Regions from separate parts of the Romboutsia sp. LXY-2 genome, predicted to be linked through region 1. Evidence: riboswitches for the same ligand, from Rfam matches in the RefSeq annotation. Region 1 holds a riboswitch; each other region holds the start of a gene.
The links. A riboswitch is a leader RNA that binds a small molecule or an ion and turns the genes downstream of it on or off. The one in region 1 is predicted to bind lysine.

Region 1 (10,783 bases):
CACCCATGCTATAGTAAAGTAATAATCTAATCGAACAAATATGCCCATAATAGCGTTTATAATTATTAATGCAAAAGTTAAAGAAAAACATATTGCCGTTGACGTTAAAATAATTCTTAGGACTTTTTTCAACCCATTCACCCCATATACTAACATATATTTACAATTCTACTTTATATAATAATATCAAATAAGTAGAAAAATATCAATTTTTATTGTGGTATTTTGTTGGAAAAAGAACAATTTTTTTTCTACAAATTTTGCACTTGCTTTTCTTAGTAACACTAGTTATCTCTAATTAATACAATAGATTAAATAATATTTTCTTTAATTAAGGGGTGATTTTTATGCCATGTCTGCCAAGTTTAGGATCAAAAGCTCCTGATTTTACTGCAAATACAACTTTTGGACCTATAAAATTATCAGACTATACAGGAAAATGGGTGGTTCTATTTTCCCATCCTGGTGATTTTACACCAGTTTGTACTACAGAGTTTTTATGTTTTGCAAAGTACTATAAAGAATTTAAAAGTAGAAATACAGAGCTACTAGGATTAAGCATCGATAGTAATAGCTCTCATTTAGCATGGGTTTATAACATATATTGTCATACAGGAGTTGAAATACCATTTCCAATAATTGAAGATCGAGACATGCAAATATCAAAATTGTATGGAATGATTTCTGAGCCTATGAGCAATACATCTACTATTCGTTCAGTTTTTATAATAGATGATAAACAAATACTAAGAACTATTCTTTATTATCCATTAACTACAGGTAGAAATATCCCTGAAATACTTAGAATTATAGAAGCTTTACAAACAAGTGATAGAGATAATGTTGTTACTCCTGCTAATTGGTTCCCAGGTATGCCTGTAATCCTACCATATCCTAAAACTTACAAGGATTTGAAGGCTAGAGTAAAAAATTGTGATAAAAAATATTCTTGCATGGATTGGTATTTATGCTTTGTGCCTGATAATAGAGATAATTCTTTAGAATCTGGTGGCTATGACTATTTACCTAACAAAAACATGAAAAACAAAAAAGTAAAAAAATCATCAGAACAAAATTCATCCAGACCTCAGATAGAGGATATCAATAACCAACCATATGATGTCAATTTCTGTCCAGATGTAGCTCCTATAGTTATGGAATATGTTTTTGGTAATCCTAGAAACGTAGACCCTAAATTACTAGATGCCGTTATATATGCTTTTGTAGAAATAAAACCTGATGGTACTTTATATGTTCCTACACCAAAATATTTAAATGAATTACTAGCTTTAAGAAAGACAAAGCCTGAATTAAAAGTCATTGCCGCAATAGGCGGATGGGGTGCTGAAGGATTCTCTGATGCGGCTCTTACACCTGCTTCAAGATATAATTTTGCAAGACAAGTAAATAAACTTATAAATCAATATAAACTAGATGGAGTTGATATAGACTGGGAATACCCTGCTGTAGGTGCTGCAGGTATAAAATCTAGACCAGAAGACAGAGAAAACTTTACATTACTTCTTACTGCAATAAGAGATGTAATTGGTAATGATAAATGGTTAAGTGTTGCCGGTCCTGGTGATAAAGGTTATATTACAAGAAGTGCAGAAATAAATAAAATTGCACCTTTATTAGATTATTTTAATCTTATGAGCTATGACTTTACTGCTGGAGAAACTGGTGAACTAGGTAAGAGACATCAAGCAAACCTATATGAGTCAAAACTTGCTCTTCCTGGTTATAGCGTTGATATATGGGTTAATAACTTAGAAGCAGCTGGTATGCCTCCTGAAAAAATATTATTAGGAGTTCCATTCTATGGAAGGCTAGGTGCAAAGGTAACAAAGACATATGATGACCTTAGAAAAAATTTCATAAATAAAAATGGATATGAATTTAATTTCGATGAAGATGCTCAAGCAGTATATCTAATTAAAGATGGACAGTTTGCAATGTCCTATGATGATCCTCTATCAATATACCTTAAAGGACAATATGTTCTTAGAAATTGCTTAGGCGGTATATTCTCATGGACATCACCTTATGACCAAGCAAATATATTAGCTAATTCTATGGATTTAGCAATAAATGATCCTGAAAAACTGCAAGATGAAGTTTTAAATAGCTATGGTGATATTTTAAAATAATTTATATATAATACTTGTTAAATAGGCATGAGAAAAATCTCATGCCTTTTTATAATTCAAAATACATATTATATAATAAATAAAACTTCTATAAATAATTTATTTTATATTCCTAAAGCTCTTTTAGCTAATTTATCAGCTACTTCATTATACTTGTCTCCACTATGCGCTCTAACTTTTACGAATTTAACATTAAGCTTTTCTTTTGCAGCATCATAGAATTTTTTATATTCTATAGTTCCTTCTTTATTAGTTTTCCATACACCAGTGCACCACTTTTCTATTCCTTCATAATCAAAGTATAATATTAAATTTTCTATATTATTCTCTATACAATACATCATAGCTATTTTAGATGCTTCTATCTCCCCCGCTACATTTCTCATACCTACTAAATCTTTATCATCACCTTTAACACTAAAAGTTTCTTTTACTTCACCATTTTTAAGAATTACAATACCTGAACCATATGCTTTTAAAGAGTGTTCATAACTTCCATCTACATATGCTTCTATTGTACTTTCTTCATTTTCAAATTTTATAGTTTGTTTGCCATAAACATACTCATTTGCTTCTTCCATAGTTGGAAAACTTTTATACTCCGCGCCTGAAAATCCATTTACTTGTTCTTTACATGCATCCCAAGTGTTAAAGATACCTATTTTCTTACCTTTTCTAACTGCATAATATTTTTTTTTACTCAATTTAACCACTCCTATATATAAAAGATATATCTATCCATTTTACTTTCAACCATCACAGGTACTACTTATTGTATAATAAATGAATATTATTTGAAAGGTATATTATTTTACTTTTTTCTACATTTTTTTCTTTTCCTATTTGCTAACCTTTTAATTTTGTGCTATAATCCTACTTAACAAATAAATATCGGATATAACTAACGGTAGAGGTTGCATTATTAATAAGTAGTTTTGTGGAGTTAAGCACGTAGAAGCAAGATAAAAGGTAATAATGCCGAAATATGTAAGTAACGCTTTAATTCTTACATGTTGGGGGCATACAAAATATGTATGTCACTGTCACATTAATTTGTGGAGGGCTATCTTTAGATTAAGTATAATGTTATGTTTTCGCATACTTATGTCTAGGGTAGAATTTCTTTCGCCCTAGACTTTTTTATTTCCCTAAATTCTTCAGACCGTTATATTCGAGTAAAATTTAAGGGAGGATTCACAATGACATCAAGAACAAAAAGACAAGCAACATTATTTGACTCATTACTATGTATAGGATTTCTAGTATCAGTATTAGTTACATGCTTAGTAATATTAAAGGATTATGAAATATCTGCTCATATCCCATTAGTTATAGGTGGTATATTTGCCGGTTCTATAGCAGTTTTTAGATTAGGATTTTCATGGAAAGAATTAGAAGAAGGAATATTATCTACTATAAATATGACAATGTCTTCTATTCTTATACTTTTAGTAGTTGGTATGCTTATAGGAACTTGGATACTTTCAGGAATAGTTCCAAGTATGATTTACTGGGGTCTTAACATATTATCTCCAGGTATATTCTTAGTAGCTTCAACATTAATATGTGCAATAGTATCAATAGCTACTGGTTCATCTTGGACTACAGCTGGTACAATAGGTATAGCTTTATTAGGTATAGGTAGTGCCCTTGGTATACCTGCTCCAATAATAGCTGGTGCTATAATATCGGGTGCATACTTTGGTGATAAAATGTCTCCATTATCAGATACAACAAACTTAGCTCCTGCAATGGCTGGAACTACATTATTTGAACATATAAATCATATGTTATATTCAACAGTTCCTGCTTTAGTAATAGCTCTTATTTTATATGCTATATTAGGATTCAAATATGCAGGTGCACAAATAGATACTTCACAAATAACTCAAATACAAACTGCATTAGCAGGAAATTACAATACATTATCTCCATTATTACTTTTAGTTCCAGTAGCTGTAATAGTTATGGTAATATTTAAGGTTCCAGCAATACCTGCTTTAATAATGGGTACACTACTTGGTGGTTTAGTTTCAGTAATATTCCAAGATGCTTCAATAGCAGATGTAATAGTGGCTGCAAAAGGTGGTTACGTTGCAGATACAGGAATGGCATTTGTTGATGAACTACTTACTCGTGGTGGTTTAGATAGTATGTTAGGTACAGTTTCACTTATGTTATGTGCTTTAGTTACTGGTGGTATACTTGAAAAATCAGGAATGCTTGAAACTTTAGCTGCTGCAATATTAAAAGTTGCAAAAGGAACATTCGGATTAATATTTGCTACAATATTTACTTGTATAGGTACAAACTTAGCAGTAGCAGATCAGTATTTAGCTATAGTTATTCCAGGAAGTATGTATAGAGATGCATATAGAAAGCAAGGCTTAGCTGCTAAAAACTTATCTCGTGCTTTAGAAGATAGTGCAACTATAACATCACCATTAATTCCATGGAATACATGTGGTGCTTATATGTCAGCTACTCTTGGAGTTGGATCATTTGCATTCTTACCATTTGCATTCTTTAACTTACTTTGTCCTATAATATCTTTAACTTTAGCTGCTACAGGATTTGGTATAACTAAGTTAGATGAGTCAGAGATAAACGAAGATACAGAATTACAAGAAGCAATTTAACATCAATTAATGATTTAAATATATATATTATTAAATAGGGTACTGTAGATAAGCTTGTATTCACACAATCTTATCTACAGTACCCTATTTTCACTTTATTCTTTTATACTTTAATTGTTCTATATAAATAATTTTTATAAAAATATTTAGTATACTTAACTATATATTTTTAAGTATTTTTAGCTAGTTTATCTTTTTCTATATATTTTATTTCTTTTCTTATCCAATTATTAATATCCATTAATACTTCATCTTTATTAACATCATTTAATATTTCATGATACATTTCTTTATAAATCTTTAATTTCTTATACTTAGAACATATATCATTAAACAATATTTTTGAGTCTTCCGGATATACTATTTTATCTTCTCCACCATGTAATATTAAAGTTGGATACTCAAATTTGTGACTATTTTCTTCAATATATTTTATTGCTTCATTACACTGTATAAACATACTACCACTTATTTCTTTTGCCACCAACGGATCATTATTATAGTCATCTACGACATATTTAATGCTACATATCAAATTAGAAAGAGAGTTTTCTACCATTTCTTCAGGTTTTAAATTACAATTAGATGACATTATACCTGCCTTATCTACTGTAACACCCGCTGATAAAATAATTCCATCTACTTTATTTGGATATTTTATACCATATAAAGTAGCTATCATTCCACCCATGCTATGACCTAATATGAAAATAGGAAGATTTTCATTTTCACTTCTTATTAGATCTACCACCTCATCTACATCACTTGGGAATTTATTGTAATCATCTATGTATATTTTCTTTCCCCCTGATTTTCCATGCCCTCTATTGTCAAATCTGTACACACTGTATTTATAATTATTCAACTTTGAAACTACATAATCATATCTACCACTATGTTCTGCTAATCCATGCACTATTAATACTACTGCCTTTGCATTTTCTACTGTATCTCTAGCTATATTTAACTCAACGCTATCATAAGTTTTATACATTTGGTGTTTACTTAAAGACATAAAGGACCTCCTCTTATATTTTGGTTTCTTCCTTACATACATATTTCTATTTCATTGGGTTTATTCCTTCACTATTTTGTATGAAATATAATTCACATACTAAATATAAAAATTTTATTCTCTCAGTCTACCAATTTGCTAATCACTTTATGAAATACTATAATTTCCGCATACATAAAAAAGAGCTATTTCTTATTGAAATAACTCTTGTTAATTATATTTAATTTCCACTATGCTGCACTTGTTTGTTTGTATCAACAGTAGTATTCTTTTCTTTCTTTAGTAATCTAAATCCTATAAAGAAAGTCATAATCTCTGCAAAAGGTACACTCATCCATATACCATTTATTTTAAATATCATAGGTAATATAAATATTCCTATAACTATAAATATTATCCCTCTAGATGCTGCTACTATTACTGAGTCTTTAGCATTTCCTATAGATGTAAAAAAACCTGAGTTTACTATATTAAATCCATTCATAAAGAATGCAAATGCATATATTTTAGCTCCTACTGATGCTATATCTAATATTTGATTATTTCCTTGAATAAATATCATAACTAAGTTTCTTCCAAATATAAATAATGCTATGAATATTATAGTTCCTATCCCTATTATAACCTTTGAAGATAATTTCAAGATTTCATTAACTCTATCATAGTTTTTACTTCCATAATTGTAGCTTAAAATTGGTCCTATACCATCTGATATACCAAACATTATAAATGTTCCAAATTGTGCTACATAGTTTATAGCAGTAAATGCTGCAACTCCTGATTCTCCTGCTATTTTCATAAATGCCATATTAAATAAATACGCACTAACAGCAGTTGCTATTGCATTTATTCCTTCTGATGAACCATTATATATAACTGGGTATATAACAGATTTATCAAATCTACCTTTAAATATGTTTATTATATTTGACTTGCTTAAAACTGGCCAAACTACAACTAAAAATGCTGATGAATAAGATAATCCTGTTGCAATTGCAGCTCCTTCCATTCCAAGGTTTAATTTATATATTAATGCATAATTTAGACTTATATTTACAAATAAACTAAGTATCATACCTTTAAAGTATAAATCTGGCTTTTCTAATATTCTATTTGTAAACCCAAATAAGAACATTAATCCCATTGGAATTGTAAATATAGAAAGTGTTTTAATATATTCTGATACATCTTTCATTAAAATATCACTAGCACCTAGTGTTTTAGCTATATGCTCATTAAATGTTAATCCGAATACTGTTATCATAGCTCCTGCAGCTAAAATAAATATAACAAATGTCTTAAATACATTTTGTGCTTTTTCTACTTCACTATCACCTAAACTAAGCCCCATATAACTTTGAGACCCTACACTCACAATCATAGCTAAAGCTATAATAAGTTGCATAAATGGCTGAGCTATATTTACACTTGCCATTGCATTTGGTCCTAATATGTTACCTACAAACATACCATCTATCATAGTTTGCATTCCTGCTATTACCATAGATACTATTGCTGGGATTGCAAATTTAATGAATAATTTAGATGTTTTTTCAGTTAATAATATATTGTCTTGCATTATAATCACCCTCTCTTCTGATACAATTTATTTCTTTATGATTACAATACAATAATAAAGTCTTGACCTGTTCTAGAGTCAAGACTTATTTTTTATTTTCTATATATATTTTTACAAAGTAAATACTTTCATTATTTCTTTTAAATAGAGTAAACATACACTCTATAAATATATTTATATTTTTATAATATTCTTCTTTTCCATAAATTTGTTCTATAGTTTTAATTATATACTTTTCTATATTCGCTATATTTTCTTTAATTGTTAAAGTTATATAGCTTCCAATGTACTCTTTTTGTTTGTAAGGTAGAGAGCTATCTATAATTTCATTCTCTATTTCAAATCCCAGCATATTTTCATCTGCTATTATAGTTTTATTGTCTATGTCATTTATTTTAAATATTAAATTTTTCTCTTTTATAAAACACCCAAAATGTCCATAATCATTTTGACTAAAGTATATTACTTTTTTATTTATATATTCTTCATTTAATTTAATCTCTTTATCATTTTCAAAATTTCTCATTTTAATGGTTGTATGTATAGAATTTTGTATTTCTTTTCTTAAATTCTGTAAATAATCTATTTTTTCCTGTAATAATCTATTATGCTTTTCAAATAATTCTATATAGCTATTTTCATCTTCTTTTTCTATAGTATCTTTTATGTCTTTTATAGGTATTTCAAGCTGTTTTGCTATAAGTATTATTTCTAGTAATTCTATTTCTCTTATTGTGTAATATCTATATCCATTTTCTTTTTTTACACTTGGTTTTAATAAATCTATTTTATCATAGTATCTTAATGTATCATGACTTATGTCATACATCTTTGTTACTTGCCCTATAGTAAATAGCACTTTTATTCCTCCAATTATTTTATTATGTATATATTATCATAAATCTCTTACCTAATATTTATAAATTTTTATTGCTGTTGTAATAGCTTTATTATATTAAATTGTAATTCCCTAGTATATTAACTTTTAATATCTATTGAATTTATTATCCTTCATCATTTTCATGCTAAGACCTATTGCCTTAAATACTCCAACATCTTATTGGTCTACTTATATATACGTATTCTATTACTACAATATTGAGTAATAAATTTTATTTACTTAATACCTGTGTAGATGAAATACTTCATTCTCACTGAGTTAAATGGTATTACTTATGTATAGAACTTATTCTAAATTATTGTGCTGATATAGTTCATTTAAAAGTAAAAAAGAGTGCCATATTTAGCACTCTTTAAAATATATCAATATAAATTATACTAAGCATTTAATATATCATTGATTTCATCTAATAAATCATTTTTTACTTCATCTGAAATAGACTTATTATTATTTATTTTGTTTTTTAGTGTTAGTAATTTGGTATCTTTATTATTAATTTTACCTTGGCATTCTATAGTTATATCATTAAAACTTTTGCTTAACATATTTATTAAGGATGCCATTTCATCAGAGCTACCAGCTATTCTATTAAGTAACATAAGATTTTGCTCTAATAGTTCTGGTATTTTATCTAATGAATATCTTAACTGATGATCTATTTCACCATAACCTTCTTCAAATATTGTTCTAACTTGAACTTCTGCAATAACCTTACTAGAAGTTGGATATGATTCTACTAAATAGTGCACTGATCTATATCCTGATAGTCTAGAGCAAACTTCTATTCCCAGCTCTTCAAATTTCTTTGTATTATCGCCTTCTCTTATGTTTGCTACTATCTCATTTACATTCCACATTTGACTAATAAAGTTATGTATCTCTTCCCAGTCCTCTTTAAAAATATGAATTACCCTTATTCCTAATAAGTCAGTTATTTCATCTTTGTAGTTCTCAACTGTAAAATTAAAATCTTCACCATATTTTTTTCTTCTATCAACAGTTTTTCTTATAACTTTTTCTATAAGATGACTTGCATCCTTTACTCTTGTTTTAACTGAATGAACTTTATGATGACCCCTTAGTATATTTGCTATTAAATCAGCTTGAGTCTCATAACTTTTTCTATATTTATTAAAGTCATCATATATCTTTTCAAGTTCACTCCATTCTATATTATTTTCTATTAAATAATTTTGATCTATTTTATATTTATTAAGAAATTCTTCCTTGTACAGCATCTTTAGTCCCTTCTTTGATCAGCTTAGTTTTGATTGTCCCTTCTTACTTTTACCATTTTTTTCTTAATACTTATTTCTTTGTATTTTTTTACTATTAGTTCACCTTTATGATTTAATATATCTACATAAGAGCATAAATCTTGAACATCTATTACACCTATGTCTTCTCCTAATATTCCAGGAATATTACTAAATGCTCCAACTATGTCAATGACTCTTATTTTCTTTTTCTTACCTGCATTTAAGTATATTCTTGTCACTTCACTATGAACTTTTTTATCATCTTTGATATTTTTTCTTTCTTTTACTAACTTTTTAGAGCTTTCATCAAAACTTATTCTACCTTTTTGAATATCTTCATATTTTATTTCTTCAATAATTTCTATCTTCTTATCAAGGTATTCTTCTATTTCTTCAAAGTATTTTTCATCTTTAGAACTTACAATAGTTATAGCTTTTCCAAAGCTATCTTTTCTACCAGTTCTTCCTATTCTATGTACATAGTTTTCTTTATCACGAGGTACGTCATAGTTTATTACTAAAGAAATATCATCTATATGAATTCCCCTAGCAGCAACATCTGTACTTACTAATACCTTAAATTTACTCTTCTTAAAATCTTTAATAATAAATATTCTCTTATCCTGAGACATTTCACCATGTAACTGACCGACTAAAAACTTGTCTTCTTTCATCTTACTGTATAATCTCATAACTCTTTCTCTTGTGTTACAAAATACAATAACAGTATCTGGATTTTCAGAATGAATAATATTTTTAAGAGTTTTATATTTATCCTTTTCTTCAGATTTAATAACTCTTTCATTTATTTGATTCTTATGTATTTCTTCTTTATATTCAATTTCTATTAATTTATGGCTTTTCATATATTTTTGACAAATAGTATCTATATTATTATCAATGGTTGCAGAGAACAAACCTTTGATACAATCTCTAGGCATTTCATCTAATATTTTTTCCATATCCTCAACAAAGCCTTTATTTAGCATTTTATCAGCTTCATCTATAATGAAAAAATTAATATTTTCTAAGCTAATAGTTTTTCTTTCTATGTGATCTATTATTCTACCTGGTGTAGCTACTACAACATGTACTCTTTGCTTTAATTCTCTAATTTGTTCCTTTATTGGTTGCTTACCAAATATAGCGCTGCATCTAACCTTCTTCAGCCTACCAATATTAGATATTTCTTCTTTAACTTGCAAAGCTAATTCTCTAGTAGGTACTACTATAAGTGCTT
Region 2 (10,783 bases), on a different contig from region 1:
CTCTTCGTTACCAAGCTCTGGATTATTATATAAAAATTCACTTATTTCTGCTAATCTATCTTTTATTTTTTGACCTTCATTTAATAATATTTTCTTCATTAAAAATTCCCCCTTTTATTTTATTAGTTCCATCCAATTGCTTGAGCTATTGTTATAAATGCTATTGCAAAAACAAATAATATACCTTGTAATGGTAATATCCACTTTAACCACTTTCCATAAGGAATTCCAGCAAGCCCTAAGCAAGCTATTAGTATACCTGATGTTGGGAACATTGCATTTGAAAATCCATCCCCCAGTTGGAATATTAAAACTGTTAACTGACGAGATATTCCTATTAAGTCTCCAAGTGGTGCAAGTATAGGCATTGTTAATGCTGCTTGACCTGAACCAGAGCTTACAAAGAAATTAATAAACATTTGTATTGGAAGCATTAAGTATGATGCTATTAAACCAGGAAGAGTTCCTAATACTTGAGCCAAGTGGAATAATATAGTGTCTATTATGCTAGCATTTTCAGCTACTATTACTATACCTCTTGCAAATCCTAACATTACCGCTGCACCTATCATATCCTTTGCACCTAATATAAATGCATCTGCCATTTCATCTGGGCTTAATTTTCCTATTAATCCACTTATAAATCCTGTAGCTAAAAATACTGCTGCTATTTGAGGAATCCAGAATCCTTTAGCTAATACACCCCAAACTATAATTCCTATACATGCTGCAAGTAAAAATAATATTATCTTATGTGCTGTATCAAAAGTATCATCTTGATTTTCAAAGTTAGCTAAGTTTTGGCGCTTCTTTTGATCACTTTCATAGACTGGACTTAACTCAGGATTTTTCTTTATTTTCTTAGCATATAGCATTATAAATGTAATTACTGTTATTGTTGATATAATCCATATTATCGTACGATATTCAATCCCCGAAAACATTGGTATTTCAGCTATTGACTGAGCTATACCAACTGTAAATGGATTAAGCATTGCTGATGCGAATCCTGTGTTACAAGCTAAATATGTAATGGCAACTGCCACAATACTGTCATACCCTAATACTAATGTTAATGGGACCATCATTGCAATAAATGGAACGGCTTCTTCTGTCATCCCAAATACAGCTCCACCTAATGAAAACATAGAGAATATTATTGGTATTATTAAAATCTCTTTACCTCTAAATAAACTAACTATACGAACTATTCCAAAATCTATTGCTTTAGTTCTTGATATTAGGTTAAATGCTCCACCCACTATAAATAAAAATGCTATTATTTCTGCACCTTCAATGATTCCTTGAATAGGTGCTTGTAACACATCAAACACTCCTTGTGGTTGATTTTCAACGTATGTAAATGATCCATCTACAACTACAGTTTTACCAGCTTCATTTACTATCTTTTCATATGCGCCACCTGGTACAAAGTATGTAGCTATAGCAACAAAGATTATTATTGCGCTAATAATTACTAATGTGTGCGGTACTTTAATTCCCTCCCCAAATTTTTTCTTAGATACCCCTCTGTTTGATTGTGCTAAATTCATTACTATCACTCCCTCTTTAGTCATTATTCCAATAAAAAAAGTCTTGAGTGAAGCAAATCACTCAAGACTATATTCTTTTCTTTAGAATTTATAAATAGGAGTATAGTAATTATACTTATTTACAAAAATAAAATATATCTGTCATGATAGCTCACCATAAATAAATTTATGACAGTGTTATGTATATTCTACATAACCCCAACTATATAGCTTTTTAGCTTTAGCTATATGCTTCGGCGGTATTTCCTTTCAGTTTGCTTCACTGCTTGCTTCACTCCACAAACTTACTTTTAAAGACCGCGGCCTCTATCTTTTTTTATTCCGTTTTTATTTAAAAACTACTATACAGTAAAATTTTGGTTTTGTAAACAAAATTTTTAAAATAAATTTTAAATTCAGATAATTACGACGCTATAAATTCACTTTTTTGAACTGGAATTTCAATAATAAACTCAGTTTCCTCTTCATCACTTAGTACATAAATATTACATTTATTTTTTAAAAGTAATTGCTTAATTGAAAATAAACCATAGCCTCTATTACTTCCTTTAGATGACACTCCCATTCCAAATATTTTTTCAGTGTCTTCGATTTTAGGACCATTATTCTTAATTGATATAACATGTTTATTTTTTTCTATAAATGTATCAACGTGAATATATTTATATTCTACTTCACACTTTCTAAGCTCATCTATTGCATTATCTATAATATTTAAAAATATTGAGCTTAATTGAGTATCTTCAAGACAAGTATTTTCAAGTAAACTATCAATACATGCTGTTAGCTCTATTTGTGAATCAATACATTTTCTATTTTTAAAATTTAGTATTGCATCAATATAATTATTTCCAGTATTAAAAACTATACCTATATTTTTTACATCTTCTGCCAATCCTAAAATATATTTTCTTGCATCTTCATTTTTACCATTATTAATTTGCATCAAAATTATTTGCAAATGATTCATTACATCATGTCTTTGTATTCTTAATAAATCAACAGTTTCTTCCATCTGTTTTAAATTACTTGCTACTAAGTTCTTTTCTATTAAAGCTATATCTTTTCTTTTCTCTAAATTAATTACAATAATTATAAGACTTATGACACTCGCTATTATCATCATAACAAAAATTAATTCATAATTTTTATATGTTCTATAATTATTTACACTTGAAGTTGCTACAATTATGGACACTATAATTATATTTAATGATCCTAATATAATTAGACTATGAGTAATTAATCCACCTTTATCTACTTTAACTTTTCTTTTTCTATGCAAGTTCAATAAATTTACATCTTTCTTTAAGTTTAAATATACTATTATAAGAGGTATTATTAGTGTCATATATAAAAATATAGTCTTTAAAATCGGATTGCTTAAAACATATGCAAGTTCAAACCCCTGGTTATCTGCAAATGTTATCACAATAAATTCAGATACAAATTTTATCCCATAAGTCAATGCAAACAACACAATACTTATAAGTGGACTTATTTTAGCAGAAAGAGAATATAGAACTACTACTAAAATAAATGTTGATACCGTTACTATTCCACTATATAGCAAATTTTTAATAATATAACATAGTATTCCGTATATAATTGATATTTTCAATATCTTTTTCAATTCTAATTTATTACCTATAAATGAGTTCGCTAATAAATAAACAACTATTATTTCTGGTATCCCCATAATTACAACTTCAGATGCGCTAATAACGACCCCTCCCCCCTATTTATAGATTAACACATTTTTATACTTTTTTCCTTATTTAAAAGTAATAATTTGCTATCGAAATTAACTACAAACAGTAGAAAATAGTAAAAAAACTCATATCTGACAAGATATGAGTTTTTACTATTTTTTATCTAAATAAGTTTATTATAGCAATTCTTTATATTTTTTAGTATAAGCACTTTTGACTATGATAACTAATACCATATAACTTAAAATAATAAATATTAACCATAGAAAAATTACCTGTGGTAATGGATACATTCCTACAACTTGCCTCAAAATGAGTTCAAGGTATTATTGTTCCTATAACTATACCTAGTGTAGTAAATTATATTAACTGAATAGATGCTATACTTTGAATAAATGGTAGTTTTGGAGTTCTAATCATATAAATAACTAAACTCTTAGTCTATATTTTATAATAATATTATTATAGTGAATTTTTATTTTCTACACTATAATAATATTATTAAGCGGTTTAATTATATAGCTTTAAATGACCATAAATTTTTAGTCTCTTTCATGAATATATCAACATCCCAAGTTTGATTACTTCTTATTTTGCTATCAGAATCATTTATGATTATTTTATTGTCACTATCAACTCCAGTTAAAACTACATAATGACCAACGCTAGTAAATGTACCAGGTCCCATAATAGCTATTATCGGAGTTCCGCTTTTTAAAGTGTTTATTATAACATTCTCACTTAAAGGTAGTTCCTTACATTGTAATCCAAAGTTTTCAGCTGCAGCATCCATAAAGTTCCAGCTAGTTCCTACACCATTTACTATGTATCCATTTTCCTCACTAAACTCAGCTATAACTTTAGGATTTATATCTGTATTTCCAGTAAGACCTACTGCTACCATAGCTAAAGAAGTGGGTCCACACCCATTAACAGCCATAAAATCTGGACCATATTTTTCATATCCCCATCTTTCATCCCATTGTATAAAAAGTGGAATCTCACCTTTTTTATAGTCTGTTTCTATGGATATATCATTTGATACTATCCTATTATTATTAGGGAAATCTGCTACAAAATCAATAACCTCATCTTTCTTAGATGCTAATTCCAAAAGTTCTTCTGGATATGCTCCTTTGTCACTTAATATCATAGCAATTTTTTCATTTTTATCTGCCTTTTCTAATAAGCTTTGTATTACTTTATCTTCTGATTTTTTTGTTTTTTCAGGTATTGATGCAAAATAGTCTACCTCTTTTACCTCTTCTTTTACTTCTTCCACTATTTCTTCTTTCTTTTGTATTTCTTTAGAAGTTAGAAAATTACTAAATAATAATTCACTATTTTTATAACCTACGTATACTACTAATGCTATTGCTATACTAAAAGCTGTATATGTTAATATTTTTTTAGCTTTTCTTTTATTTTTTTTGGGTTTAAATATATTATTAATTCCTTTTGATGGCATAATAACCTCCTTACAAATATATATTGTTGTCATATTTATCCATAATAATTCAAATTTATAATTAATCATTAGTAAAAATTTTATTTTTTGGTAGTGATATACTTAAATTATCTAATTATATTAGCTTTTTATAAGCAAAAAATCACTCTTAATATTTAAGAGTGATTTTTTATACTTCAAATTAAAATGTAGATATATATCTTTATAAAATTATTGATTATTATAAATTATTCTTTTATAGCCATTATATGTTGCTACAAAATAAACTCCATATACCACTAATATAGCACCTATAGAAACTATGTTGTTACTTACCATATCATAGTCTCCAAAGACCTTAATAAAGTTATTTGCTACCCTTATTCCGTATATACTATGAACTAATGCAAGTCCAATAGGCAGTACAAAATACAATAAAACTTGTATAAATATTGATTTATTTATCATATCCGTACTTACTCCAAGTTTTCTAAGTACTTTATATCTTTCTATACTTTCAGTTGCTCCAGATAATTGGCTAAGGGCAAGTACCGCAGCACTAGATATTAAGAATACTATTCCTATATAAATACCTACAAATAGGAATATATTTGATGTTGCCATATTATTTTCAAAACATAACATCTTAGTAATGGCAGATATTTTAACCATATTTTTATCTTGCACGCTAGATGCTATCTCTTCAAAATCCTTTAGAACTCTTTCTTCTGTATCTATTTTGTTTCCTTTATAATTTAAGCTTAAGAATTTTTTATAAATATCCATATTCTCAACTTGATTATCATCTACTATTAGAGTTAAAAAATTCATACTCATTGGAAGTGTTTCTATAGCTTCATATTCATACTTTTTACTTATCTTTAGCTTATTATTATTAATTTCCATAAAATCATGTTTTTCTATAAAGTCCGCTACTGGATCTTTCATCGATGACATATCTGTAAGTAATATAACTTCATCTTTCTTTAAGTCAATTTCTTTTTTATTTTGCATTTTCATAAGCTTGTTATATTCAGATATTTTAATTATAGGCACATTGAAGTCTCTCATTGTCTCTATTTGTTTACTTAAGAATTGATCATTAGTATTTTCAAATGTTTCTTTAAAAGAAATGTTGTTATTATATAAGTCATACTTTACAGTTTCACTTGCATAGTCATCCAAATATATTCCCTGAGCCTTTAAATATTCATCTATTTCGATATTATCTTTTTCTTCTTCAACAGCTACATACATTGACATATCAAAAGATGTTTGAAACTCAACAGTGTTTTTAAGTGAGTTTTTCATGCCAATTCCTGTTGAAGACATACCTATTGCTATGAATAACATTAAGCATATTATGCTAATAGATATATAGTGAGTATTTATTTTGCTATTTAACTGTCTAAGTGTAAAAGTATTAAGATTTTTCAAATAGTAATTTTTACTATTTTGAGTAATTTTTATTAAAAATCCTGCCAATGCTCTAAAGAATAATACAGTTCCTATGACTCCTAAAATCATAGCTCTTTCAAATTCTTTTCCATTTAAATCTACGAGCTGATTTTCTAGTATAAATTTATATGCAAACCCTAAACAAACTATAGATAATATAAACAGTATTACTGATATAGCTAAGTTTGTTCCCTTAAGCTTTTGATTAGCTTTTGAGCTGTTTATTAAATCAATTAAATTATATCTTGATACAACTATAAAGTTTAAAAACATTACTACTATAAACATTATTCCAAAGTAGAAAGATGTTTTTAAAGTAGCTTCTTTAGAAAACACAAATTGATATTTAGTCATATTTGTTTCAAAAAGTTTAGCCGTTATACCTGCTAGTCCCTGTGATAAAAATACTCCTACAAAAATACCAACAACCAAAGATAATATCCCTATTATAATAGTTTCAACAAATAGAATTAATGATATTTTGTTTTTGCTAATTCCTAAGGTCATATATATACCAAACTCTTTATTTCTTTTCTTTATTATAAAGTTATTTGCATATATTACTAGAAAACCTAAAATACAAGATACTAGTCCTGAAACTATTGAAATAACCTGTGTTATCAACTCTACATATTGTTTTTTACTTTCTGATAAATCCATCATTATTGCTTGAGATTCTAGTGAATTAAATACATAAAATATACATACACCTAAAGCCAAAGTCAAAAAGTATATACTATAATCTCTTATACTTCTTTTTACGTTTCTTGAAGATAACTTAAATAACATTGTCGCAGTCACCTCCAAGAAGTGTAACTACTTCTATTATTCTTTTGAAAAATTCTTTTCTGCTATCATTTCCTCTTATAAGTTCATTAAAGATTTTACCGTCTTTTATGAATAATATTCTCTTACAATAACTTGCTGTAAAGGCATCATGAGTAACCATCATTATTGTAGAATTTAAGCTTTCATTTAAATCTTCCATGCTTTCGAGTAATATTCTTGCTGATTTAGAGTCAAGTGCTCCAGTTGGCTCATCCGCTAGTATTAATGATGGATTGGTTATTATTGCTCTTGCTGATGCCACTCTTTGTTTTTGTCCTCCAGATATTTCATATGGGAACTTATTTAATATATCTAATATATTCAGTTTTTTTGCTACTTCTCTAACTTTTATATCTATCTCATTCCCCTTTACTCCAATAACTGATAATGCTAAAGATATATTTTCATAAACAGTTAATGTATCTAGTAAATTAAAATCTTGGAAAATAAATCCTAAATGTTCTCTTCTGAATTTTTCTATATTTTTCCTAGATAAAGTTGTTATGTCTTTACCTTCTATCATTATAGATCCTGTTGTTACCTTATCTATTGTAGATATACAGTTTAATATAGTAGTTTTACCACTTCCACTTGGCCCCATTACCCCTACAAACTCACCTTTATCTACCTCAAAGGAAATATTATTTATAGCCTTGGTTAGATTCTTTTTATTTCCATAATACTTTTCTATATTTTTTACTTGTAATACTGTACTCATATTCTACCTCCCTTAAATATCTCACCTATTATCTAATACAGATACTAAATTTTATATTTTGAATATATTATCTAGCTACTTTTAATAGATTTTTATTTGCTTTATATTTATAGTTTATAGATATTAGAGGTTTTCTTTAATAACTTAAACTTACACAAAACTTACAGAAATGTAAGGTTCGGTTATATTTTCGTCATAGTATTTTCTGGGAATGTAATTTTAATTACTGTACATTCATTAATTTTTGAATCTATAGATATTCCTAAGTTCATTTTATCTGCTAACTTTTTAGAAATATAAAGTCCCATGCCTGTTGATTTTTTAAGTACCCTACCATTTAATCCTGTATACCCCTTTTCAAATACCTTTCTTAAATCTTTTATATCTATTCCTATTCCATTATCCTCAATAAATAACTCTGTATTATTGTTATTCTCTTTTATATAAATCTTTATTTTTCCACTCTCTTTTCCTAGTTTTTTATTAATATTATTATTTCCTATATACTTTATAGCATTGATAATAACTTGATTTAGAATAAATTCTAACCACTTATTATCACAATAAACCTTCTTATCAAAGTCATGTATATCTATTACAATGTTCTTTTCTCTAATAGGTTTTTTATTTTTTTTTATGACACTATTTACACATTGCCTTAAGTTTATCTCTTTTACTATATAGTCTTTCTCTAATTCGTTACTTTTTGAATAATATAATACTTGCTCTATGTAATTTTCCACTTTTTCTATTTCTTCTAATATACTTAGAGTGTGTTGATTTTTATTATTTTCTATTACTAGTTTACTAGAAGCTATAGGTGTTTTAATTTCATGCACCCACATATCAATATATTCTTTATATTCTTCTTGTAAATATATAAATTGATTTACTTCTTCATTCATAGACTTATCTGTAATACTAAGAACATCATATAATATTTGCCCTTCTATAAATTCAGGTCTTTGTATTAATACTGGAAGCAAATATTTTTTATCCAAATCACTTAATATACTTTGTAATCCATTGTAATAACTGGCTTTTTTATTATAATCATAAATAATTTCAATAGAGTTTAGTACTATCCATAAAATAATTATAAAATTAATGGTTATACGCTCTACTTGAAGTAAATTCAGTATATATACTACAAATATTAAAAATACTAATCTTAAGATTAAATATAGTTGTTTGTCTTTTATATATTCCCTTATACTCATAAATTACGGCATTATATAGCCTACACCCCTTCTTGTTTGTATATAGTCATTACAGCCTACTAACTCTAACTTTTTTCTAAGTCTATTTATATTTACTGTTAGAGTATTATCATCAATAAATAAATCTAAATCCCATAAATAGTCCATCAAATCTCCCCTTGATACTATTTTTCCTTGATTCTTAATTAAGCAATTAAGAATTCTAAACTCATTTTTAGTTAATTCCAGTTCTTTATTATCAAAATAAATGCTGTTTTTTGATAAATCTAGCTCTAATTTTTTATAGTTTAGAACTTCTACTGATGTTTTTTTGTATGCCCTTTTTAATATTGAATTTATATGTGCTAGAAGTATTTGTGTGTTATATGGCTTTGTGATAAAGTCGTCTGCTCCTAAATTCATACTCATAAGTTCGTCCATTTCTGTATCTCTACTTGTTACCACTATTATTGGTACATCTGATTTTTTCCTAATCTCTCTGCATATATAATATCCATCACAAATTGGTAAATTTATATCTAATAATATTAAATGTGGTTTCTCATTTAATGTATTTTCTATTATATTTTCAAATTCTTCAATTATCACTACATCATAATTGTAGTTCACTAAGAAGTTTTTTAGTTCCGTTCTTATTTTTTCATCATCTTCTATTAAAAGTATTTTCTCCACCTTGTTCCTCCCCTTATTCTATTTTTCTTCTTTATTATACCAATTTATGGTGGTATTACATACTTCAAAAGCAATGTAATTAGACTTATTCCTTTTTTATATATTTTCTATAAATTTATCTTTTATAATTTTGTAGTATTGTGTAAAAATTTGTTGACACCTATTTTTTGATACTGTATATTTAAAAATATAGGATACCTTTAAGATAGTCCCGTGAGACTAATAAGGAAATGTACGGAACAAGTGTATTTTGCCTTAATATCTTTGGTATTAAGGCTTTTTTGGTGTCCTAAAATAGACAACTTGTGGAGGATACTATGAACAAAACTCAAACTTCAAAAAATAATGCCAACAGTCTGGCAATCAAAATGGCAATCGCATTGGTACTAGGGTTAGCCCTTGGTATATCTTTTATTTTCTTAAGAGAAAACTTAATATCAAGTGGAAATACCGATACTTGGAACATGATTAATAACTTATTATTCCAAGATATAAGTAAACCTGAAGGTCAAGGGGCAATAGGATTATTTTACATAGTAGGTCAATTATTTATAAACTCATTACAATTAGTAATAGTGCCTATGGTATTTACTTCTATAACTCTTGCTATGTGTAACATAAGTGATACTAAAAAATTAGGTCGTATATCTTATAAAACAATATTAGGATTTTTAGGGGCATCTTTATTTGCGTTAGTTTTAGCTGGAATATTTGGAATGACAGCTTATAAAATGGGATTATTCAATGTAAGCATAAATGATATAGCTTCTAGTGAAGGTACTGTTGGAAGTAACCCACTATTAGTATTTGTACAAGCTATACCAAATAACATCACTTCAGTATTTAGTGAAAATGGACGTGTTTTATCAATAGTTTTCTTAGCTAGCGTTACAGGAATCTGTATAAACACTTTAGGGAATCAAATTTTAGTTTTAAAGAACTTATTGCAAGATATAAACAAGATAATAACTACATTCTTATCTTTTGTAATAACTAAGTTTGGACCAATAGCAATATTTGTTTTAATAACTAGAACATTTGCAATATATGGAGTTGAGCATCTAAGACCTGCCCTTGCATATGTTGGAGTCGCTACACTAGCATTATTAGTATTTTTAACTTTAGGATATGCACTATTTGTATACTTTACTACTGGTTTAAACCCATTAGTATTC
Region 3 (10,783 bases), on a different contig from region 1:
AAGTTCATATATTTTATTATTCTTCTTGTTTTTATATTGAGCTAAAAATTCTTTATTTAAGTTATTAAACAGTCTTTGAAAATCAAAATACTTTTTACAATATATTTCCTTGAAAGTATTAAAATCAACAGTTATAACTCCATAACTTACAATACACTCTATTGCTTTTTTAATAGCCTCATTTATTAGTTCTTCATACAAACTCAAGCCTTTTTCATATAACTGTTTTTTGCTAGACATATTTTCTAAACATATTTGTTCATAGTTTATTGATATATCTTTTGCATATATACTAAATAGCTTTCTTATACTATTATAGTTATCCATATTCTCATCAAATTCTACAATAGCTCCATTTATATCAAACCTAATCATTAAATACTACCTCCTTTTATAATCTTAATTTGTTTACTCTAAGATTATTTTTCTTAATACATTTAATAATTATATTTTTTGAGCTAATATCCTTCTAATTGAGGAATTTGTCATACGTTTTTTAAATACTTAATAGGATCCTTTGCAAAATCCTGAAAAGAATTATTTGTAAATATAACATCTTCACCTAAAAAACGTTTATATCTATCTTCTTCCTTAAGTAAAGAGTCTTGCAATTTGTTAATATGATTATTAAATACAATAATCTTTAGTGGAGGCTTTTTTCTACTAGTCTGCACTCTTTTTATCATATACTTTATATGTATATCTGCATCCGGAAAAGAGTATCCACAAAATACTAGCACATCAGTTTCTCTTAGTGATTTTTCTGTTTCATTCCATACTGTACTAATAAATACATTTGACATATCTTTAAAGTAAGTAGGAGGTATTATAATAGGTATAGTTAATTCTTCACACTGAAGACACTTAGCTTCATTCATATTTTTTAGTAACCTCATTACTCCTCCCTCATATGGAGTAAGAGTTAAGCTATTACATATTGGACAGTATAGCCAATTTAATGAACCATGAATTTTATAAAGCTTTATACAGTTACCAGTAGGGGGATTCCAGGCTCCTTTTACATTAAAATTAGTAAATCCCACACCATAATCAAGCATTATAGGATTATCCTTACTATATACACTTGCTATCGTGTTATCAATATGAATATCGTAATTTGCGCTTATAAAAGTGGTATCCTTTAAAAGATTTTCTCTATTCAAATTTTCAATTAACAATTTATGGTATTTATTATTAGTATTAGCAGTTTTATAAATCGCTTGTGCCATCAATAAAATCAAATATTGTCTCAAAAATCTTATACTATCACTTCTTCTATTTAAAGTTTCAAGGCCAAAATTCTTAAAAGATTCTCTTCTTTGTTCGGCCAAGTCAAGTAGGCCAAGTACCTCTTCAAAGGTTGGAAAATTAACTTTGCTCATATCATCATTGAAAATATCTATATTAAACATTTGTTTAAAAAACTTATATAACTCTCTATTCATGTTGCTAAAACGATCTTTTTGTGAAATATTTTTAAAATACTCGCTAAACAACTCATTTTGAATAGGCGAATTTTCTGCAGCTGATGCACCTGCACCAAGAAAAATTGTTAACTTCATTATAATACTCCTACTTAAAATATTTTATTGTATATTAATATACATCTTTATTAATATATGTAATTAATATTTTTATATTATGATATATTTAAATAGTAAAAAACCTATGCAATAAGTATACTTTATATTATTACATAGGCAAATATAGTATTTTTATGTCGCAAGAAATAGATAAATTTTCACAGTAGTAACTATAAAAATTTATCTGCTTATTCGTATACAGAATATTTTTCCCAAATTTTTTCTAAATCATCAAAATGCTCTTTTATTTCTTCTTTTTCCTTCATACCTACAGAAATAACTAGTGCATTACACACACTAAGTGCTGGTACTAGTGAGTCAACAAAAGATGCCATATTACTCTTAACTAATAATGTATTATTAGCAAGTGAAGCAACAGGAGCAAATAAGCTATCTGTTAATGATATAATATGAGCTCCTTTTTCTTTTGCATAGCTACATACTTGGTACGATTTTTTAGAATATCTAGGGAAGCTTATCGCTATTATTACGTCTTCTTGATTAATTCTTACAATTTGTTCGAAGGCATCTCCCATATCCATTCGAACTATATGAACATTATCTAATATTATATCTAAGTAAAATCCTAGATATTGTGCTATAGTAAATGAACTTCTCATTCCTAAAATATATATCTTTCTTGCTTTCAATAATTTAGTAGCAGCTTCTTTAAAAGCAACTTCATCTATGCCTTCAAGTGTACCTCTTATATTATCAATATCACTTTTTAACACTTTATTTAGTATCGTTGAGTCATCAGAATATTCATTTGCCATTTCAACTCTCTGAACTGTAGTTAACTTGTTTTTTATTAACTCTTGTAGAGCTGCTTGTAACTTAGGATATCCTGAATATCCTAATGCATTAGCAAATCTTACAACTGTAGATTCACTTACTCCCACTGTCTCCCCTAATTTACATGCTGTCATAAATGCTACTTTATCATAATTCGCCATAATATACTGTGCAATAAGCTTTTGACCTTTACTAAACCTTGGGTATTGCGCTTGTATATTTGATATTAGTTGCTTACTATCTTTTATTTCTCTCATATCGTCCATTACTATCTCCTTTTAGCAGTATACACCATTTTACAATCAAATCTCTAAATTTTCTGTACATTTCAAACACAGTAAATTCACAATACAATTATAACATCCACTACTATATTTTGTCATCTAAACATTGGTGTATTACTTTAAAAATTTTAATATTTTTCCATCATTCTTTTAATTTTTACTACAAAATATTATTTTTATACTCAAATGATAAAGTTAGATTATATAGTTTATTATATTTTGAATATTATAATTTAATCCATAAAGTAATTAATTCATATTGTAATAAAAAAAATCATTGTACTTTAATTTAAATTTACCATTGAATAATATTTTGCATATAAAGATAGAATTTATGCAAAATATAAAGTCATGCTAATGCATGACCTTAATATTCTTTCTTTTTCTCTATTAATAAAAGTTGTGGTGGATTGTTAATTTGGTTAACAAACCCAGATTCTAATACATTAAATTCTTTTTGATCTAGTGTTTTTATATATTCATATATACTATTCTTCTCTTCTTCACCACCAGGATGTCCTGTATAAATAGCTATGCTTATTATACCATGTGGTTTAATAAGTTTTAAACTATGTTTTATTGCTTTAAGAGTTGTATCCGGTTTTGTTATAATCTGATGTTTTGCTCTTGGTAAATATCCTAAGTTAAAGATTACACATGATACTTCCTTATTTATATACTTATCCATGTTTTCATGTCCATCAAGTATTAATTTAACTCTATCTTGTAGGTTTTCTTTTATTAATTTTTTTTCTGTAGATTTTAATGCTTCTTCTTGAACATCAAAACTATATACAAACCCTTTTGGCCCAACTTTTTCTGCTAAGTACTTTGTGTCATATCCATTACCCATAGTAGCATCTACTACTATGTCTCCATTACAAAGCATTTGTTCTAAATATAATTTATTTATATCAGTTATTTTAGTTAGATATTTTGCTTTAACCATTGTACACCTCTATTACATACTTTTTAAATATTCGATTTCTTCATTTGTAAGATGTCTATACTCACCTATTTTAACACCTTTTAAAATTATCTTTCCAACAGATATCCTTTTAAGATTTAAAACTGGGTGATTTATAGCTCTACACATCTTTCTAACTTGTCTGTTTCTCCCCTCATGAATTTTTATTTCACATTTAGCGAAGTTTTTCTCTTTACTATATTCTAATAATTTTATTTTTGCTGGTGCAGTAATATAATCTTCTATTTCTAAGCCTTTTTCAAATCGTTTCATCTCTTCAGCTGTCGGTATTCCCTTAACTCTCGCTATATAAGTCTTATCAACTTCATGCTTTGGATGAGTAAGCTTATATGTTAAGTCTCCATCATTAGTAAGTAATAATAAACCACTAGTTTCATAATCTAGCCTTCCTATAGGATAAACTCTTTCTTCTATATCGCTAACTAAATCTAATACACTAGGTCTATCAAATTGATCTTTAACTGTTGTTATATAACCTTCTGGTTTATTAAGTACTATATATACAAGTTTTTCAGTCAAACCGATTTTATTTCCATCAACTTCAACAATATCTTTAGTTTCATCTATATTAAAAGATAGTTCTTCAACTACGCTACCATTAACTTTTACTCTACCAGCTAATATAATTTCTTCTGCTTTTCTTCTTGATGCAATTCCGCAAGTAGCAATATATTTGTTAATTCTCATAATTCCACCTTCTTTAGTAAATTTTTTGCATGTTTCAATAAATAAAATATATTTTTGTTTATTTTGATTATGAACATCTCATTATTATACCATAATACATATATGCGAAAAAGAAAACTTTTATATTTTGAATAAAATTTGAATTTAAGTAAAAAATTATATTTTAGTTACTTTTAGTTATTAATAGGAGGGTATATGGTTTCAAAAGAAAATATTAAGCACCTTATTTTAATTGCTTTTGTTTCTATAATTTTTTATAAATTTATAGATAATCCTGCATTGTTTATTGATAGTATAGGAAGCCTTGCAAATCTATTAAGTCCCTTTTTATTTGGTATATTATTTGCACTGCTACTTGATCCTATTGTTATGTTGTTTGAAAATAAAATAAAATCTCCAAGATTAATCAATATATTGTTGTCATATATCATTGTGCTTTTTATATTATTACTCGGATTCAAATTGTTAATACCAGCATTATTAGATACATTAAATCAATTAATAAATGAAATTCCATATTATTTAGAGATGCTTGATGAATTTTTAAATAAAACAATATCTTCTACTAAGATGCTAGAAAGTATCTCACCACATATACAAAAAAGTTTAGATGGTATCTTAAATCAAACAATTGATTTATTGACCAAGTTATCTACAGATGCTTTTGGCTATATTCTTAGCATAACTTCTTTATTATTTAATATAATAATGGGAGTAATTTTATCGATTTATATTCTTTATGATAAAGAAAAGATTGGTCTTGGATGTAAAAAGATACTTTATGCTTCTAACTCCAAAAATAAAGCTAAAGATATTATTGATTTTGGAAAAATATCACATGACATTTTCTATAGTTATATTATAGGTAAAATTATTGACTCAGTAATTATTGGTGTAATGGCATTTATCGGCTTTAAATTCATAATAAGAATTGAGCATGTAATGTTTTTATCATTTATAATATTCTTAACGAATATTATACCTTATTTTGGACCGTTTATAGGTGCAGCGCCTCCTATATTTATGACTTTGATATATAGTCCTGTAAAAGCTATCTGGGTAGCTATATTCATCTTAATATTGCAACAAATAGATGGAAACTTTATTGGACCTAAAGTAATGGGCGATCAGGTTGGATTAAGTCCACTCTGGATAATTTCAGCTGTATTAATATCTGGTTCACTCTTTGGAATAGTTGGAGTGTTTTTATCAGTTCCAATTGCAGCTGTAATAAAATCATTAATTGATAAATATGTTGACAAAAGAATACATATTAGAGATTCTTTATAAAAATAATCATCAAAAAAGAGATATTAAATTTTTAATATCTCTTTTTAAGTTAACACACAATCTTAATCTTTTTTATTATTAATTTGTTTCTTATCTGTTAATTTATCAATCAATCTTTCCTCTTTTTTATCTTCTTTGTTACTTTGATTTTCTGTAGTCTTATCATTTTCTTCTTTCTCTTGATCTTCTTTCTCTTGCTCTTCTTTTTCTTGTTCTGCTTTTTCTTTTTCAAGAGCTTCTTGTTTTTTTCTTTCAAGTTCTAAAGCTTCTTGCTCTAGTTTATACTTGTCTTGATTAGCAACATTTTTTGCATCTTCTTTTCTTTGTTGCTCAGCTTTAAGTTGCTCATCATATAGTTTTTCAAGATCTTTTTTCTTACTAGTAGCTTCACTTTTTATTGTTGATGATCCGCCTTTTATGCTCTCTATAAATTCAAGTTCTTTAATTGCTTTTTCATAATTTTTTATTTCCTCATACTCAATAGCATTTAACATTCTTCTCGCTTGCATATACATAGCTCTTGAGTGTTCATCTGCACTATCCTCTTCAAGTGCTGATGATAAAAGCTTCATTGCATCTTCGTACTGATGGTTTTCTAAAGCTACTCTACCATCATTCGAATAAGTACTTTCCTCTTTAGAATTACACCCTGTAAGAAGAATTGATATTAATGTTATAGCTAAAACTATTTTTTGCTTCATTAAATCCCTCCTCGTTTTCTAATATGATTTTATCACAATTGTTGGTATTATAGCAAAAAATATCAAAAAATATTATATAAAAATTGTTTTTGTCATTAAGTTCTTTCATTTAATATTCCCATAAATATAAAAAAGAATCGCAATTATATTACGATTCTAAATGTAAATTTTTTTAAAAATTTAATTCCAAATTGAGTATCTCTTCATAACTTTGTCTCTTACAAATTAATGTATCCTTGCCATCTTTTACAGAAACCACAGCTGGTTTTGGAATTTTATTATAGTTCGAAGCCATAGAATAACCATATGCACCAGTAGAAGTAGTAATTAAAATATCTCCACTTTCTATATCCATAATATCTGTATCAGTTATTAGGATATCACCACTTTCACAACATTTACCTGCTACAGTTACTTGGTTAATTTTATCTTGACCAATTTTATTCACAATAGTGCACTCATATCCTGCTTGATAGAGTGAAGGTCTTATATTATCTGTCATTCCACCATCTACACTTACATATGTTCTAATGTCTTTTATATCTTTAATAGAACCTATTGTATATAGTGTACTACCCGCATTTGCAACAATAGATCTTCCTGGCTCAATAATTAATGTTGGAATATCAATTCCTAACTTTTCACAAGTTAAATCCGCTCTATTTATTATTGCTTCACAAAAATCTTTTATAGTTTTAGGTTTATCACTTTGTGTGTAATATACACCTATACCTCCACCTAAATCGATCTCTTTTATATCTATATTATAATCTTCCTTAATTTCTTTTACTAAATTCATCATAATATCTACTTCATCTAAAAAAGGTTCAACATCAAAGATTTGTGATCCTATATGTGCATGAAGACCTACTAAGTTAATATTTTTATAGTTTGACAATCTATTTACAGCATTATGTAAGTCTCCATTAACTAATGCAAAACCAAATTTTGAATCTATTTGCCCCGTCTTTATATAATCATGTGTATGAGCTTCTATTCCTGGAGTTATTCTAAAATATATATTTTGAGACTTACCTGATTCGTTACAAATTTTTTCTATTAAGTCAAGTTCATAAAAATTGTCTACTACAAATATTCCTACTCCAAAATTAATACCCATTTGTATTTCATCTACTGTTTTACTATTTCCATGAAATAATACTTTCGACATTGGAAAACCTGCTTTTTTTGCAGTATATAATTCTCCACCTGATACAACATCTAAGTATAAACCTTCTTCATCTATAAGCTTACACATATAAATTGGTAAAAATGCTTTACCGGCATAAGCAACTCTGTTTTTATTTTCATTTACTTTAAAATAATTTACATAGTCTCTACAATTTTTTCTCACTAAATATTCATCAAATACATAAAGTGGAGTTGAATATTTCTGTCCTAATTCTAGGCAACTTACCCCCCCAATGTGCAATGTGTTATTATTGATTTTCATCGTTCCCTGTAATTTCATATTCTCCTCCAAAAATGTTATATGTTAAATTCTTTACCTACTTCATTTAAAGCCCTTTCTTTATCAGTACTATTGATAGCACATGTGATTCTTATTTCTGATGTTGTTATTAATTTTATGGCAATATCATTTTCTTTAAAAATTCTAAATACCTTTGAAGCAACACCTGCAGTGTTTTTCATACCTAATCCTACTAATGAAAATTTGGTTATTTTCTCGTCAATAAATATATTTTCATTTTTTGCATATTCACACGCTATATTTCTACATTCAAATTTATCATCTTTAGGTACGGTAAAAGATACACAAGTTTTTCCGTCTATCGGCGCTGTTTGACTTATCATATCTACACTTATACCACTACATGCTATTCCTTCAAATAAAGAGCATACATCATCTAAGTTTAAATCTTTTATTGTAATTGAAATATCTTCATCGCTTGTTGCTATACCTGTTATTACTTTATCTTCTAATTTCATTTGATTTCCCCTTCTTATATATGTACCCTTAATACCTGAACAAGACTGTCCTACATATATTTCTGTGTTAAACTTTTGTGCTAGTTCAATACTTCTAGAATGCATTACTTGGGCACCTAGACTAGCTAGTTCAAGCATTTCCTCATAATCTATTACCTCAAGCTTCTTAGCACCTTTATACTTTCTTGGATCAGTTGAATATATTCCATCTACATCAGTATATATTTCACATTTTGCTCCTAATTTAACTGCAAGTGCAACTGCTGAAGTGTCAGAACCACCTCTTCCTAGTGTTGTTATATCTCCATGGTCATTTATTCCTTGAAAACCAGTAACAATCACTATATATCCATCATCAAGTTTTTGTTGAACTTTCTTTATATTGATATCATCAATTGCTGATTTTTCATGTGCTCCACTAGTTTGAATATCAAGTTGATATGCACTATAACTTATAGATTTACATCCCAGAGAATTTAATGCCATCGATAATAAAGATGCTGATATCATTTCTCCTGTTGACATTAAAACATCTAGTTCTCTTTTACTTGGTATTTCTGTAATGTTTTTAGCTAAGCTTATATAATTATCTGTTGTGTCTCCCATTGCAGAAACAACAACAACTATTTTAGGATTAATTTTTTTCCTATCTATAATATTTTCAGCAATTAATTTTATTTTCTCAGTAGTTGCAACTGAGCTTCCCCCATATTTTAGTACCACTATATCCATATATATCCCCCTTAAAAATGAAATTTGGGTAATAAAAAACGCCCAAAGGTATACTTTGGACGTAAGAAATCATACTCAAAGTAACCTTGTAGCTCACCACTTAAGTTTTTAAGTGACAGTCTTACACATGTTATGTGTAAGTCCAGAAAATTTATCTGCCAATAAATCTTCTTCGGCTATAATTCCTTTCCTTTTTCATCAACGTCTGCCAACTCTAAAAAAGTACTATTAATTACAGCGCCTCTACCCTAGGCTCATTACTTAATTTTTAATTAATATAATTAAATCACATTGTTTTAAATATTGCAACAATTATATTTTTTTAAATATATAATAAAATTTTTATAGTATATTATAAATTTTATTCATCATCCTTTAACACACGAAGTTTCTTAGCTACAATGCCTGTAGTACTAGCTTGTACCAGCAGCGTAACTATAATTGTCATAAAAACTGCAGATGATATAACTTCATAACCATATACTTTTGTAGATACGACTATTCCTGATAAGGCTGCAGGTATAACACCAGTTTCTCTTACCCACATCATAAATAATTTTTCATTTAAAGTCCATGCAGCTTTTTTATCAATAGTAGTGCACATTATTACGACAATAGGTCTTGCGATAAGCATTAACACTAAAACTAATAATAAAGATTTCCAACCATACTTTATTAAAGAACTAATATCTAAATGTGTTCCTAAGACTATAAAAATAGCCATTCTAGAAATTGTAGCTATATTTTCTCTAAAATGTACTCCTGATAAATAGCTTTCATCTGGAATCCATAACCCAAATCTCTTCTTATTTCCATAGATTAAGCCAGATATAAAAACTGACATATATCCACTGCCACCAAATCTTTCAGATATCTCATAAGCAAATATTACTATAACAACAGAGATAATGGGTCCATAGTCATTAAATATACCATATTTTTTATCTGATGATAATCCAATACCTATAAGTGCAACACCAGTACCAACTAATACACCTATCACTATCATAAATACAAGCTCTAAAGTAGTATGAATTACACCGACTCTTTCCGTTAGGGTTATTCCTGTTAGTATTGATGTAAACAATATAGCACCAAATGCGTCATTAAATGCTGACTCACTTATTATTGTCTGCTTAAGTTTATCTTTTATTTGTACTTGCTTAAATACAGGTATTAAACTAGCAGGGTCTGTTGAAGATACAATTGCTCCTAATAATAAACTTACTCCTATTGGTAACTCTAGAATAAAATAAGCGCTTATACCTATTATTAAAGCGGTTATTACAACACCAATAGAAGCTAATAACCCAACTGTTATTTTTACTTTATTAAGTACTCTCAGCTTTATTTCTCTTCCGCCTTCATAAAGTATAAATGCAGAACCAAATGTCAATATAATTTCATTTGCTGTTGGAAAAGCTTCAATATTAACAAGATTTAAAAATGTTGGTCCTGATAATACACCTAATAGAAGAAATACAACTACATCAGGTATTTTAATTTTTTCACCTATCCAACCACCTATAACACCAATTACTGAAATTGAAGCTATTATTAATAATAATTCATTCGAACTTACAGCTGCAGTGTTCATTTCGCCCATAAAGTCACCTCATTCTTCTAAAACACTACTATTATCTTTTGCAGATTTTTATAAAATAAAAGCGTTTTATAAGAAAATATAAAAAACCTATTCAAAGAATAGGTTTATAGATGATTAACTAATTTAGTAAAATTAGGATCAATGAAATCAATATCACAACTTACGTT

Region 2: linked by a shared signal. The riboswitch ahead of ACI48P_RS15875 (YfcC family protein) and the one ahead of nhaC (Na+/H+ antiporter NhaC) in region 1 are both predicted to bind lysine.
Region 3: linked by a shared signal. The riboswitch ahead of ACI48P_RS09495 (aspartate kinase) and the one ahead of nhaC (Na+/H+ antiporter NhaC) in region 1 are both predicted to bind lysine.

Annotation. Positions count from the first base shown of each region.
Region 1 is NZ_JBKFGI010000006.1:121,400-132,182, forward strand. It holds gene ACI48P_RS11750 (hypothetical protein) at 1-132, opposite strand, end outside; gene ACI48P_RS11755 (peroxiredoxin) at 348-2,150, shown strand; gene ACI48P_RS11760 (ribonuclease H1 domain-containing protein) at 2,255-2,863, opposite strand; lysine riboswitch at 3,051-3,224, shown strand; gene nhaC (Na+/H+ antiporter NhaC) at 3,350-4,789, shown strand; gene ACI48P_RS11770 (lysophospholipase) at 4,959-5,804, opposite strand; gene ACI48P_RS11775 (MATE family efflux transporter) at 6,025-7,383, opposite strand; gene ACI48P_RS11780 (MerR family DNA-binding transcriptional regulator) at 7,469-8,242, opposite strand; gene ACI48P_RS11785 (RelA/SpoT domain-containing protein) at 8,662-9,522, opposite strand; gene ACI48P_RS11790 (DEAD/DEAH box helicase) at 9,546-10,783, opposite strand, start outside.
Region 2 is NZ_JBKFGI010000009.1:76,695-87,477, reverse strand. It holds gene ACI48P_RS15880 (M20 family metallopeptidase) at 1-99, opposite strand, end outside; gene ACI48P_RS15875 (YfcC family protein) at 123-1,553, opposite strand; lysine riboswitch at 1,693-1,870, opposite strand; gene ACI48P_RS15870 (sensor histidine kinase) at 1,957-3,252, opposite strand; gene ACI48P_RS15865 (C39 family peptidase) at 3,780-4,733, opposite strand; gene ACI48P_RS15860 (FtsX-like permease family protein) at 4,944-6,959, opposite strand; gene ACI48P_RS15855 (ABC transporter ATP-binding protein) at 6,949-7,716, opposite strand; gene ACI48P_RS15850 (sensor histidine kinase) at 7,899-8,936, opposite strand; gene ACI48P_RS15845 (response regulator transcription factor) at 8,940-9,608, opposite strand; gene ACI48P_RS15840 (dicarboxylate/amino acid:cation symporter) at 9,926-10,783, shown strand, end outside.
Region 3 is NZ_JBKFGI010000004.1:232,346-243,128, forward strand. It holds gene ACI48P_RS09455 (kinase) at 1-375, opposite strand, end outside; gene ACI48P_RS09460 (SIR2 family protein) at 486-1,562, opposite strand; gene ACI48P_RS09465 (MurR/RpiR family transcriptional regulator) at 1,772-2,644, opposite strand; gene mnmM (tRNA 5-(aminomethyl)-2-thiouridylate-methyltransferase MnmM) at 3,030-3,611, opposite strand; gene ACI48P_RS09475 (pseudouridine synthase) at 3,624-4,337, opposite strand; gene ACI48P_RS09480 (AI-2E family transporter) at 4,533-5,627, shown strand; gene ACI48P_RS09485 (hypothetical protein) at 5,690-6,328, opposite strand; gene lysA (diaminopimelate decarboxylase) at 6,501-7,799, opposite strand; gene ACI48P_RS09495 (aspartate kinase) at 7,817-9,010, opposite strand; lysine riboswitch at 9,092-9,264, opposite strand; gene ACI48P_RS09500 (cation:proton antiporter) at 9,372-10,616, opposite strand; gene ACI48P_RS09505 (hypothetical protein) at 10,721-10,783, opposite strand, start outside.